DNA from 2 places in the Streptomyces sp. NPDC007896 genome. Region 2 is predicted to be linked to the other one. Evidence: riboswitches for the same ligand, from Rfam matches in the RefSeq annotation. Region 2 holds a riboswitch; the other holds the start of a gene.
The links. Region 2 has a riboswitch for cyclic di-AMP ahead of ACFZDJ_RS45155 (M23 family metallopeptidase). Riboswitches for the same ligand answer to the same signal wherever they lie in the genome.
Positions count from the first base shown of each region.

Region 1: it holds a riboswitch for cyclic di-AMP, as region 2 does, so the genes downstream of both, ACFZDJ_RS42645 (M23 family metallopeptidase) here and ACFZDJ_RS45155 (M23 family metallopeptidase) in region 2, are expected to answer to the same signal.

Region 1 covers NZ_JBIBKX010000018.1:80,344-86,816, forward strand. Annotated here, with positions in the region: gene ACFZDJ_RS42640 (GntR family transcriptional regulator) at 1-520, opposite strand, end outside; gene ACFZDJ_RS42645 (M23 family metallopeptidase) at 757-1,521, opposite strand; cyclic di-AMP (ydaO/yuaA leader) riboswitch at 1,534-1,694, opposite strand; gene ACFZDJ_RS42650 (insulinase family protein) at 1,993-3,381, opposite strand; gene ACFZDJ_RS42655 (insulinase family protein) at 3,378-4,718, opposite strand; gene ACFZDJ_RS42660 (DNA topoisomerase (ATP-hydrolyzing)) at 4,998-6,473, shown strand, end outside.
Region 2 covers NZ_JBIBKX010000021.1:19,074-25,546, forward strand. Annotated here, with positions in the region: gene trmB (tRNA (guanosine(46)-N7)-methyltransferase TrmB) at 130-969, shown strand; gene ACFZDJ_RS45145 (PrsW family glutamic-type intramembrane protease) at 1,037-2,419, shown strand; gene ACFZDJ_RS45150 (aldo/keto reductase) at 2,423-3,367, opposite strand; gene ACFZDJ_RS45155 (M23 family metallopeptidase) at 3,426-4,463, opposite strand; cyclic di-AMP (ydaO/yuaA leader) riboswitch at 4,475-4,632, opposite strand; gene ACFZDJ_RS45160 (SpoIIE family protein phosphatase) at 4,889-6,106, opposite strand; gene ACFZDJ_RS45165 (hypothetical protein) at 6,169-6,360, opposite strand.

The DNA of each region.
Region 1 (6,473 bases), on a different contig from region 2:
CGTGCTCCGCCCAGGACTCCGCCGGATTGGCCGGCGCCTCGACCGCGTACATCCAGGCGATCTTGTGCCGCAGCTGGGCCAGCGTGGAGCTCAGCGCGGGGCTCCCGGAGGCTTGCGCGAGGGTCTCGTGGAACCAGCCGCCGAGCGAGCGCAGATCCTCGCTGTTCCCCCTCCTGGCCCGCTCCTGCCCCAGCCTGACCAGGCCTCGAAGCACCTTGAGGTGGGCCTCGGTGCGCCGCTGCGCGGCCCTCGCGGCGCCCAGCGGCTCCAGGAGCATGCGCATCTCCAGCAGGTCCGCGGCCTCCTGCTCGGTGGGCTCCGCGACACACGCGCCCGCGTGCCGACGGGTGACGACGAAGCCCTCGGCCTCCAGCGTGCGCAGGGCCTCACGCACGGGGACCCGCGAGACGCCGTAGCGGCGCGCGAGCAGTTCCTCGGTGAGCCGGCTGCCGCGCTCGTAGACACCCGCGACGATGTCGTCACGGATCGCCGTGCATACCGAGTGCGCGGGAATGCGCATGACCGGACCTCCGCCTTAATCCCCGCGAAACGCGGTCGATTGACGCTTGTTCAGCGACTCTATTGCAGAGAGCCGGAATTTCCGATGGCGGGCCGGAATCCATGGATATTTTTTGGACAGACAGTCGTTCGAAACGACGAAGCCCCGGCTGAGGGGAGCCGGGGCTTCGGAAGTGTTGACGCCGGTCGTCGGACGTTCACGGTGCGCGAGTGTCAGAGGTTCACGCCGTGCGAGCGTCAGACGTTCACGCCGTGCGAGCGGAGGTAGGCGACCGGGTCCATGTCGGAGCCGTACTCCGCCGTCGTGCGGGCCTCGAAGTGGAGGTGCGGCCCGGTGGTGTTCCCGGTGGAGCCGGAGAGGCCGATCTGCTGGCCCGGGGTGACCGTCTGCCCCACGGAGACGCCGATGGACGACAGGTGGCCGTACATCGTGTAGGTACCGTCGTGCATCTTCAGGACGATCTGGTTGCCGTAGGCACCACCCCAGCCGGCCGTGACGACCGTGCCGGAGCCGACCGCGTGGACCGAGGTCCCGGAGGCGGCGTGGAAGTCGACGCCGGTGTGGCTGCCGGAGGACCAGAGGCTGCCGCCGGTCTTGTAGCCGGTGGAGATGTACGAGCCGGTGATCGGCAGGACGAAGGTGTTGAGGCGCTTGCGCTCGGCGGCGCGGGCGGCACGCTCCTTGGCCTCGCGCTCCTTCTTCGCCTCCTCGGCGGCCTTCTTGCGCGCGGCTTCTTCGGCCTTCTTGCGCGCGGCCGCCTCGTCGGCGGCGCGCTGCTGGGCGGCGGCCTGCGCGTCGATCTGGGCGGCGACCCTGTCGCCGAGGGTGACGGCCTGGGTCAGCCCGGTCTGCTCGACGGAGGCGTCCGCGGCGAGGGCCGGGGCGGCCAGGGTTCCGATGACACCGGTGGTGGTGAGCGCGGCGACGCCGACGGCGTTCGTGGTGGAGCGCTTCACGCGGCTCGGACGGCGGTGTTTCCCGGGGCCACAGGTGAACGCCATGTAGGGGCTGTTCCTTTCCTTCCCTCTCGCCTACCGGGTTAGCTGACGGGTTCGGAGCAGGAAGGTCTCCTACGGACCCCCTCCAGGGAGGGCGTCCGATTCACCCCAGGGACTACGTGTGGGTCCCCGGCTCCCCTGGCTCGCGCCGTACGGGGACTCGGCGATGACTGTCCGGTGCCGCGGGCGCGGCGCACTGCCTGACGAACAGCCGCCCCGACGCTAGACGGGGCGTCTTTCAATCAACAAACGGATCACGGTTTTTGTAGTGCATGCCACAGGGCAGACGGGCAACCTCCCTACCAATACGGACATCTTGGGGATGAGGTCCAAGCGCAATCCGAGCGGAAATCCGAGCAAAAAGGGGCCCGGGCGACTCTTCAGTCACCCGGGCCCTACGGAGTCACGCTCTTCCGCTCCGCGTGCGGCTCGGCTTCCAGCCGGCTTCTACCGAGCCGCTGCTCCGCTGAACCTCTACTCCGCCGAAACGACGGTCACTTCACCGATTCCGAGGGCCTTGACGGGCTCCCGGATCTGCGTGGCGTCGCCGACGAGGACGGTCACCAGACGGTCCACCGGGAAGGCGCTCACGGCGGCCGCGGTGGCTTCCACGGTGCCGGTCGCGGCGAGCTGCTGGTACAGCGTCGCCTGGTAGTCGTCCGGCAGGTACTGCTCGACCTGGTCCGCGAGCGTGCCCGCGACGGCCGCCGCGGTCTCGAACTTGAGGGGCGCCACCCCCACCAGGTTCTGTACGGCGATGTCGCGCTCGGCGTCCGTCAGGCCCTCGGCGGCGAGGGTGCGCAGCACCTTCCAGAGGTCGTCGAGCGCCGGGCCGGTGTTCGGGGTGTCCACGGAGCCGCTGATGGCGAGCATCGCGATACCGGTTCCGTCCGGGGCGGCACGCAGGACCTGGCCGAACGCCCGCACACCGTAGGTGTAGCCCTTTTCCTCGCGCAGGACGCGGTCCAGGCGCGAGGTGAGGGTGCCGCCGAGGCAGTACGTACCGAGCACCTGGGCGGGCCACACACGGTCGTGCCGGTCGGCGCCGACGCGTCCGATGAGCAGCTGCGTCTGGACCGCGCCGGGGCGGTCCACGATGATCACACGGCCGGTGTCGTCGGCGGTCACCGGCGGCACGGGGCGCGGCTCGGCGGGCGAGCCGGTCCAGTCGCCGAGCGTCTCGGCGAGCAGCGCGTCGAGGTCGACGCCCGTCAGGTCGCCGACGATCACGGCGGCGGCCGTGGCGGGACGTACGTGCTTGTCGAAGAAGGCGCGTACGGCCGCCGAGTCGATCTTCTGGACGGTCTCCTCGGTGCCCTGGCGCGGGCGCGACATGCGCGAGGTAGCCGGGAACAGCTCCTTGGAGAGCTCCTTGGCGGCACGCCGGGCCGGGTTGGCCGTCTCGTGCGGGATCTCGTCGAGCCGGTTGCGCACCAGCCGCTCCACCTCGCTGTCCGCGAACGCCGGTGCCCTCAGGGCGTCGGCGAGCAGCCCGAGCGCCTTGGGCAGGCGCGAGACGGGCACTTCGAGCGACAGCCGTACGCCGGGGTGGTCGGCGTGCGCGTCGAGGGTGGCGCCGCAGCGCTCCAGCTCGGAGGCGAACTCCTCGGCGGAGAGCTTGTCGGTGCCCTCGGAGAAGGCGCGCGCCATGATCGTGGCGACGCCGTCGAGGCCCGCGGGCTCGGCCTCCAGCGGCGCGGCGAGCAGCACCTCGACGGCGACGACCTGCTGGCCGGGGCGGTGGCAGCGCAGCACGGTCAGGCCGTTGTCCAGCGTGCCGCGCTCGGGCGCCGGGAAGGCCCAGGGCTTGGGCTGACCCGCCTGGGGCTGCGGGTGGAAGTCCATGGTGGCGAGCTCGGTCACTTCGCCGCCTCCTCGTCCTCTTCGGTGGTGTCGGCAGCGACCGGCTCGTACACGAGCACCGCGCGGTTGTCGGGGCGCAGGCGGGACTTGGCGACCTCCTGGACCTCCACGGCCGTGATGTCCAGGACGCGCTGTACGGCCGTCAGGGCGAGCTGCGGGTCGCCGAACAGGACGGCGTACCGGCACAGTTCGTCGGCGCGGCCCGCGACCGTACCGAGCCGGTCCAGCCACTCGCGCTCCAACTGGGCCTGGGCGCGCTCCATCTCCTCGTCCGTGGGGCCCTCCTCGGCGAACCGGGCGAGCTCCTCGTCGACGGCGGACTCGATCACCGGGACCTCGACGTCACCGGACGTCTTCACGTCCAGCCAGCCCAGGGAGGGCGCTCCGGCGAGCCGCAGCAGGCCGAACCCGGCCGCGACGGCGGTACGGTCGCGGCGTACGAGTCGGTTGTAGAGCCGGGACGACTCGCCGCCGCCGAGGATGGTGAGCGCCACGTCGGCCGCGTCGGCCGCGCGCGTGCCGTCCTCCGGGAGCCGGTAGGCGGCCATCAGGGCGCGCGCCGGGACCTCCTCCTCGACGACCTCGCGCAGCTGCTCGCCGATGACCTCGGGCAGCGAGCCGTCGCGCGGGGCGGGCTTGCCGCCGTGCCCGGGGATGGAGCCGAAGTACTTCTCGATCCAGGCGAGCGTCTGCTCCGGGTCGATGTCCCCGACCACGGAGAGCACCGCGTTGTTCGGCGCGTAGTAGGTGCGGAAGAACGCGCGGGCGTCCTCCAGGGTCGCCGCGTCCAGGTCCGCCATCGACCCGATCGGGGTGTGGTGGTACGGGTGGCCCTCGGGGTAGGCGAGCCCGGTCAGCTTCTCGAAGGCGGTGCCGTAGGGCACGTTGTCGTACCGCTGGCGGCGTTCGTTCTTGACGACGTCCCGCTGGTTCTCCATGGACTCGTCGTCGAGCGCGGCCAGCAGCGAGCCCATGCGGTCGGCCTCCAGCCAGAGGGCGAGCTCCAGCTGGTGGGCGGGCATCGTCTCGAAGTAGTTGGTGCGCTCGAAGCTGGTCGTTCCGTTGAGGGAGCCGCCCGCGCCCTGCACCAGTTCGAAGTGGCCGTTGCCCTTCACCTGACCGGAGCCCTGGAACATCAGGTGCTCGAAAAGGTGAGCAAGGCCGGTACGGCCCTTGACCTCGTGCCGTGAGCCGACGTCGTACCAGAGGCACACCGCCGCGACCGGGGTCAGGTGGTCCTTGGAGAGCACCACGCGCAGGCCGTTGGCCAGGCGGTGCTCGGTCGCTGTCAGGCCGCCGGAGCCTGCCTCAGCTGTGGCCGTGTGACCCATGGGCATGTACGTCCCTTCGATCGCGGAAACTGCAGAATTCCTGCCGGTCCTGCCACTGTATGCAAGCGCGCCGACAGGTGGCGAAGTTCCCGCACCTCGTACGCCGAGAGCGAGAATTCCTGAGGTGGGAGGCCGGACTTCCGTTCACCGTGAGCGATCGGAACGGGGCGCCCTGGAGCCTCTATGGACGGGTCGCGGTCCGCGTTGTCAGTGCGGCGGTCCACAATGGTGCGCGTCAGAACCCGTTCATGCCCCGGCAGAGACTGTGAAGGAGCCGCAGCAGCGATGGCCCGCCGCAGCACGAAGACCCCGCCGCCCGACGACTCGTACGAGGAGAAGATCCTCGACATCGACGTCGTGGACGAGATGCAGGGCTCCTTCCTCGAATACGCGTACTCGGTCATCTATTCGCGAGCCCTGCCGGATGCCCGTGACGGCCTCAAGCCCGTGCACCGCCGCATCGTGTACCAGATGAACGAGATGGGGCTGCGCCCCGACCGCGGCTATGTGAAGTGCGCCCGCGTCGTCGGCGAGGTCATGGGTAAGCTCCACCCGCACGGCGACGCGTCGATCTACGACGCGCTGGTGCGGCTGGCCCAGCCCTTCTCCATGCGCCTGCCGCTGGTCGACGGCCACGGCAACTTCGGCTCGCTCGGCAACGACGACCCGCCGGCCGCCATGCGTTACACCGAGTGCCGGATGGCCGACGCCACGTCACTGATGACCGAGTCCATCGACGAGGACACGGTCGATTTCGCGCCGAACTACGACGGCCAGGAGCAGGAGCCGGACGTCCTCCCGGCGGCGTACCCGAACCTGCTGGTCAACGGCTCGTCCGGGATCGCCGTCGGTATGGCGACGAACATGCCGCCGCACAACCTCGGCGAGGTCATCGCGGCCGCCCGTCACCTGATCCGCTATCCGGGCGCCGACCTGGACACGCTGATGAAGTACGTGCCGGGTCCCGACCTGCCCACGGGCGGCCGGATCGTCGGCCTCACCGGGATCAGGGACGCCTACGAGTCGGGGCGCGGCACCTTCAAGATCCGCGCCACGGTGTCGGTGGAGGACGTCACGGCGCGCCGTAAGGGCCTCGTCGTCACCGAACTGCCCTTCACCGTCGGCCCGGAGAAGGTGATCACCAAGATCAAGGATCTGGTCAACGCCAAGAAGCTCCAGGGCATCGCCGATGTGAAGGACCTCACCGACCGTTCGCACGGACTGCGTCTGGTCATCGAGATCAAGAACGGCTTCGTGCCGGAAGCGGTCCTGGAGCAGCTCTACAAGCTGACGCCGATGGAGGAGTCCTTCGGCATCAACAACGTGGCGCTGGTGGACGGTCAGCCGCTCACCCTGGGCCTCAAGGAGCTCCTCGAGGTCTATCTCGACCACCGCTTCAACGTGGTGCGCCGCCGCAGTGAGTTCCGCCGCAGCAAGAAGCGCGACCGTCTCCACCTGGTCGAGGGTCTTCTTGTCGCCCTCCTGGACATCGACGAGGTCATCCGCCTCATCCGCTCCAGCGACAACTCGGCGCAGGCGAAGGAGCGCCTGATCGAGCACTTCTCCCTCTCCGAGATCCAGACGCAGTACATCCTGGACACGCCGCTGCGCCGCCTGACCAGGTTCGACCGCATCGAGCTGGAGTCGGAGCGCGACCGGCTCAACGGCGAGATCGACGAGCTGACCGGCATCCTGGACTCGGACGCCGAGCTGCGCAAACTGGTCTCCGGAGAACTGGCCGCGGTCGCCAAGAAGTTCGGC
Region 2 (6,473 bases):
GGCCGATCGCGCAGTTCCCCGCGCCCCCGAAAGCCTCGGCCGTCCGGCGTTCGGAAGTCCGGGGCGGAGCCTCTGGGACGGGTAGGGGCGGCAGGCTGCTCCCGGGGGCGCCGTAAAATCGGCTTCACTGTGTCTGACTCCATTGACTCCCCCGAAGAGCCCCGGCCCAGCTCCGTCGCCGGAGGTGAGCCCCATCGGCGTGCCCGGGCCAAGGGGGAGCCGCGGTTCCCCGATGGTCCGAAGGCCGACCCCGCCGGATCGCACTTCGAGCGGCGCATCCGGAGCTTCCAGCCGCGGCGCAGCCGGGTCACCACGGGCCAGGCGGACGCGCTGCAGCGGCTGTGGCCCAAGTGGGGGCTCGACATCGACGGGCAGCGCGTGATCGATCTCTCCGAGTTGTTCGGGGGCGAGCGGCCCGTCGTGCTGGAGATCGGGTTCGGGATGGGTGAGGCCACCGCGCGGATGGCGGCGGAGGACCCGAAGACGGGGATCCTGGCCGTCGACGTGCACACGCCGGGGCAGGGCAACCTGCTCAATCTCGCGGACCAGAACGGGCTCACCAATGTCCGCGTCGGCAACGGCGACGCGATCATTCTGCTCAGGGAGATGCTCATGCCGGATTCCCTGAGCGGGCTGCGCGTGTACTTTCCCGATCCCTGGCCCAAGAAGCGGCACCACAAGCGGCGGCTGATCCAGCCGGAGTTCCTCAGCCTCGCCGCGACCCGCCTCAGGCCCGGCGCCCTCGTGCACTGCGCGACCGACTGGGAGCCGTACGCCGAGCAGATGCTGGAAGTGCTGAGCGCACACCCGGACTTCGAGAACACCCAGCCGGACGGCGGTTACGCGCCTCGTCCGGACTTCCGGCCGCTGACCCGTTTCGAGGGTCAGGGACTGGAGAAGGGTCATGTGGTGAACGACCTCCTGTTCCGGCGCGTACAGCACCGAGACCAGGACACATCCGGCGACTGAAGACCCGCGGACGAACACCACCAGGCGCCGTCGCGGGCAGCGCCCCTCCCTCGTTAGGGTCAATGCCGTGGCCACCTTTCCCCCGTACCCGACGTATCCCGGCGGTCCCACCGGTGGGCCGGCCGACGGTGCGCTGCGGCACGCGCACTGGTGGCAGCGGAAGTGGGTGCGCTACGGCGCGCTGATCACCCTGCTCGCGCTCTCCGGCCTCGTCATCCTGGCCCTGGTCCGCCAACAGACCGGCACCGAGGGTTTCCTGGTCGGGCTCGGCCTCGCCGTGCTGCCCGTGCCGCTCCTCGTCGCCGCGTTCCGCTGGCTGGACCGGGTGGAACCCGGGCCCTGGCGCAACCTGCTCTTCGCCTTCGCGTGGGGCGCCTGCGCGGCGGCGCTGATAGCGATCGTCGCCAACAGTTTCGCGACCAAATGGATAGCGACCGCCACCGCCGACCCGACCAGCGCCGACACCCTCGGCGCGACCGTCATAGCGCCGATCGTGGAGGAGTCCGCGAAAGCCGCCGCTGTGCTCCTGGTGTTCCTCTTCCGCCGCCGGGACTTCACGGGGATCGTCGACGGGGTCGTCATAGCCGGAGTCACCGCAACCGGCTTCGCCTTCACCGAGAACATCCTCTATCTCGGCACCGCCTTCGGCACGGACCAGCTCAACGGTGACCGCGGTCTGACCTCCGTCACCGCCGCGACCTTCTTCGTCCGCGTCGTGATGTCGCCCTTCGCGCACCCCCTGTTCACCGTGCTCACCGGCATCGGCTTCGGCATCGCGGCGCTGTCCGCCGAGCGCCAGCACGTGCGCCGCGTCCTGCTGCCCCTGACCGGACTGCTGCTCGCGATGGGCATGCACTCCACGTGGAACGGCTCGTCGGACTTCGGGGAGTACGGCTTCTACGCGGTGTACGGGGCGTTCATGGTGCCCGCGTTCGGTCTGCTCACCTTCCTCGTCATCTGGACCCGGCAGCGGGAGCTGAAGACCGTACGGACCGAACTTCCGGCGTACGCGGCGGCCGGGTGGCTCACCCCGCCCGAGCCGTACGTGCTCGGCTCGATGCGGGCGCGGCGGCTGGCCCGCGAGTACGCCGCCCACCACTTCGGCAAGGCGGCGGCGCGCTCGGTCGCGCAGTACGAGGCCTACGCGACCTCGTTGGCGTTTCTGCGGCACCGGGGGCGCAGTGGCCGCGCCAACGCCGACTTCGTCGTACGGGAGCGGGAGTTGCTGCACGAGCTGTGGCGCCGCCGGGAGGTCGCCCGCCCGTCCCTCGCGTACGCGGCCCACACGGCGGCCCCGGCCGTACCCGTGCCGCCTCAGGTACCGCCGCCGTGGCCCGGGTACGGCTACGCGCCGGTGCCCGGCCAGGCGAACCCCACCGGTGCGCCCCCCTACCCCACGTACCCCGCACCGGCGACGCCGTACCCCGCGTACAACCCCTACCAGTCGTAGGCCTCAGGCGGACGCTTCCGTCAGCCTGGCCAGTTCCGCGTCCGTCAGGGTCAGGTCCGCGACCGCCAGCAGCGCCGGCAGCTGCTCGACCGTCCGGGCGGAGGCGATGGGCGCCGCGACCGTCGGCCGGGCGGCGAGCCAGGCGAGGGCGACCGTGGCGACCTCGGCGTCATGGGCCCCGGCGACCTCGTCGAGGGCGGCCAGGACGCGGATGCCGCGCTCGGTGCCGAGATGCTTGCCGGCGCCCTCGGCCCGCGCCGAGTCGACCGTCGTACCCGGGCGGTACTTGCCGGTGAGGAAGCCGGAGGCGAGCGCGAAGTAGGGGACGGCGGCCAGGCCGGTCCGGGAGGCGACCTCCTGGAGCGGGCCCTCGTAGGTGTCGCGCGAGACGAGGTTGTAGTGCGGCTGGAGGGCGACGTAACGCGCGAGGCCCTCGCGGTCGGAGAACTCCACGGACTCCGCGAGCCGCTCGGCGGAGATGTTGGAGGCGGCGATCTCCCGGACCTTGCCGGCCCGGACCAGTTCGTCCAGCGCGCCGATGATCTCCTCGACCGGCACCGAGGTGTCGTCGAAGTGGGTGTAGTAGAGGTCGATGTAGTCCGTGCCGAGGCGGCGCAGCGAGGCGTCGGCGGCGGCCCTGATGTTCGTCGCGGACAGGCCCTTGTACTCGGGGTGGGTGCTGACCTTGGTGGCGAGGACCACGTCGGAGCGGTTGCCGCGCGCGGCGAACCACTTGCCGATGATCGTCTCCGACTCACCGCCTGTGTGGCCGGCGATCCACGCGGAGTAGCCGTCGGCGGTGTCGACGAAGTTGCCGCCCCCGGCCGTGTACGCGTCGAGCACGGCGAAGGACTGCGCCTCGTCGGCTGTCCAGCCGAAGACGTTGCCGCCGAGGGAGAGCGGGAAGACCTCGAGGTCGGAGGAGCCGAGTTTGCGGAGAGAAGTCATGCTTTATTTCAACAGCCGTACCGGACTGCCGTATTCCGCACACGGCCCCCGGGAACGATCAGGGGTTGAGGCCCTTGCTCTGCAGCCACGCCATCGGGTCGATCGCGCTGCCGCCGCCCGGGTGAACCTCCAGGTGCAGATGCGGCCCGGTCACGTTGCCGGTCGCGCCCACACGCCCGATGACGTCGCCGGTGGCCACCTTCTGCCCGACGCTGACGCTGATGGACGACTGGTGGCAGAACCACAGCTCCGTGCCGTCGTCGAGGGTGAGGATGGTGCGGTAGCCGTACGAGCCGGCCCAGCCCGCCTCCGTGATCGTGCCGCTGTGGATGGCCTTGATCAGCGTGCCGGTGGGGGCCGCGAAGTCGAGGCCGGTGTGGTACCCGGAGGACCACATGGAACCGGCGTCGCCGAAGCGGGAGGTCAGGGTGTACGAGGAGGTGGGCAGCGAGTAGCTCTTGGCGAGCTCGGCGAGGCGCGCGGCCTCGGCCTTCTGCTTGGCGTCCTCGTCCGCCTTCTTCTTCGCGGCGGCGACCTTGGCCTCGGCGTCGTCCTTCTGCTTGGCGGCCAGGGCGACCGCCTTCTTCGCCGCGGCGGACTCGGCGGCGGCCTGGGCCGCCTTGTCGACCTGGTCCTGCTGCGACTCGGCCTGCAGGATGATGCGGGCGCGCAGTGCCTCGCCCGCGTCCTTGTTGCCCTGCGCGGCGTCGGCGCTGGTCACGCCGGCGCTGGTGAGCGGGGTGGCGGAGCCCTTCGGCGTGCTGGAACCGCCGTCGGATATCAGCGCCTTGGCGGACTGGGTGACCGAGGAGAGGTCGGGCAGCGAGATGGACACCGGCGGCTTGCCGGGCGCCGCGGTGGCCATGCCGCCCGCACCGACGGCGGCGATGACGCCGACGCCCAGGACCGTGGAGCTGCGGGCGAGTCCCCCGCCGCGCTGCTTGGAGACGCGGTGCCGGCCGCGGAGGGGGCGGATGGAATCCTCGGTGGGGTTCCACTCCTCCCAGGGGCCCTCGTCCTTGCCGTAGGCGTAGCCAAAAGTCTGGGTGTCGTTCGGCGGGAACGAAGTGGGCTGGGCGGGCCGGTTGGACGCCACGTGGGCGTGCTCCTTTCCTTCCTTCTCGCCTACCGGGTTAGCTGACGGGTTCGGAGCAGGAAGGTCTCCTACGCGCGTCAACCCACGGTGTCTCCACCGCGAAAGACGCTCGATTCACCCCAAGTTGGTGGTTCCCCGGTTCCCTTGCGGGATTCGGCGCGTGCGCACGGAGCCGACTCTTGTGACGGCTGGGACGACCGCGCTGCGTTATCGAACGTTAATAGACACGGGTACCGGATTCCAAGCTGTTCGTACTGATCATTAACCACTTTTGGCCAGGACTTACCGGCCATGAGCGGCGGAAATCGGGCGAGTTGACCGCACCCTCCTACCCGGCAGTTATTTGACGGTGCGTCAGTTGTTATGCGGAGGGACATCGACCGATCACCCCTCGTGACAACGATCAAGAACGCCCCTTCCCGTGACTACGGCCGCCGTACGGCGAGCAGTGCCATGTCGTCCGTCAGTGCGCCGCCCGTGTGCCGCCGGACCTCCTCCGAGAGCGTGGCCAGCAGGACGTCGGGGCCGGGGAAGGTCCGTCCGGCCAGACGCGCGGCCGGATCGTAGAAGCGCCCCTGCGCGTCGCGGGCCTCGGACAGTCCGTCCGTGTGGAAGAGGAGCGTGGCCCCGTGCGGGAAGCGCGCCTCCTGCGCACGGTCCGGCCAGCTGCCCAACTCGCCCATGCCGAGCGGCAGTGCGGGGTTCGCGGCGGCGAGCGTGACCAGCGTTCCGTCCGCGTGCAGGAGCAGCGGCGGCGGGTGGCCACGGTTGACGATCCGTACGAGGCCGCCCTCGTGCGTGATCTCCGCGAGGACGGCGGTGGTGAACCCCTCGAAGGCGTCGAGGCCCTTGCGCCGGGTGCCCTCGCGGACCAGCGCCCGCTCCAGCCGCTGCGCGACCGCCTCCGGCGTGGCCTCCTGCTCGGCCGCCTCCCGGAACGCCCCGATGAGCACCGCGACGGCGGCCACCGCTTCCATGCCCTTCCCGCGTACGTCGCCCACCGCCAGCCGTACACCGTGCGGGGAGTCCTGCACCGCGTACAGGTCGCCGCCGATGAACGCGCCCGCCTGCGCGGCCTCGTAGCGCGCCGCGACGTCGAGGCCGCCGATCCGCCGGTCGGGTTCCGGCAGGACGGCACGCTGGGCCGCCTCGGCGATCTGGTGGGCCGAGGCCAGTCGTTCGTCGGTGCGACGGACGAGGATGTTGATGAGCACGGCCAGCACGCCGACGGTCGCCACGGTGGCGACCTGCGTGAGCGCGTCCACCTTGAAGACGATGCCGAGCCGGATGTGGATCGTGAGCACCGCGACGAGCGCCGCGATGCCGGTGAGCACGGTGCCGCGCAGCGAGAAGAGCGGGGCGGCCACGAGCGGCGCGGCCGTGAAGAGGGGGCCCGCGGTGAAGGCCATCGGGGTGAAGTAGTCGTAGAACGCGCCGACCAGGATGAGCAGCGCGGGCAGCACCCGGGCGAGGTTTCGCGCGCAGGAGATCCGGCTCCGGTCCGCCTCGGCCGGGCGGGGCACCGGCTCGTCCCCCAGCCCCGGATCGGGCACGGGGACCCCGGGCGATCGCCCACCGGACCGGTCGTTCGGCTCGTCGTTCGGCTCCTCGGCCCGCTGCGCGCCTCCTCGCTGCTGCCCCACCCGTCCAGGCTTCCCGGCGCGGGGGCGGGGGGCGAGTGGTGAGGGGCCGACCGGGGGATGCGTCAGTCCGAGCCCGACCACCGGACGCCGCCGGCTCCGCCGCGCCCGTGGTGGTGCCCGGCCGGGGCGACGACGGTCCCGCCGTCCGGCACGAAGTCATGACCGCCGTGGCAGACCCCGAGGAACAGCGCGCACGCGGCGAGCAGCAGCGCGAGCGCCGGCGCGCGCCGGACCAGCCACCGAGGACAACTCATAGTGAGCGGAAGACTACAGAAAGTCGGGTCGGCAGGGAAAATCGGGGCGGGACGGCAAACAGGAAAGCCGGGCGGCGGGAAGCCCGGGACGGCAAGAAACCCGGGACGGCAAA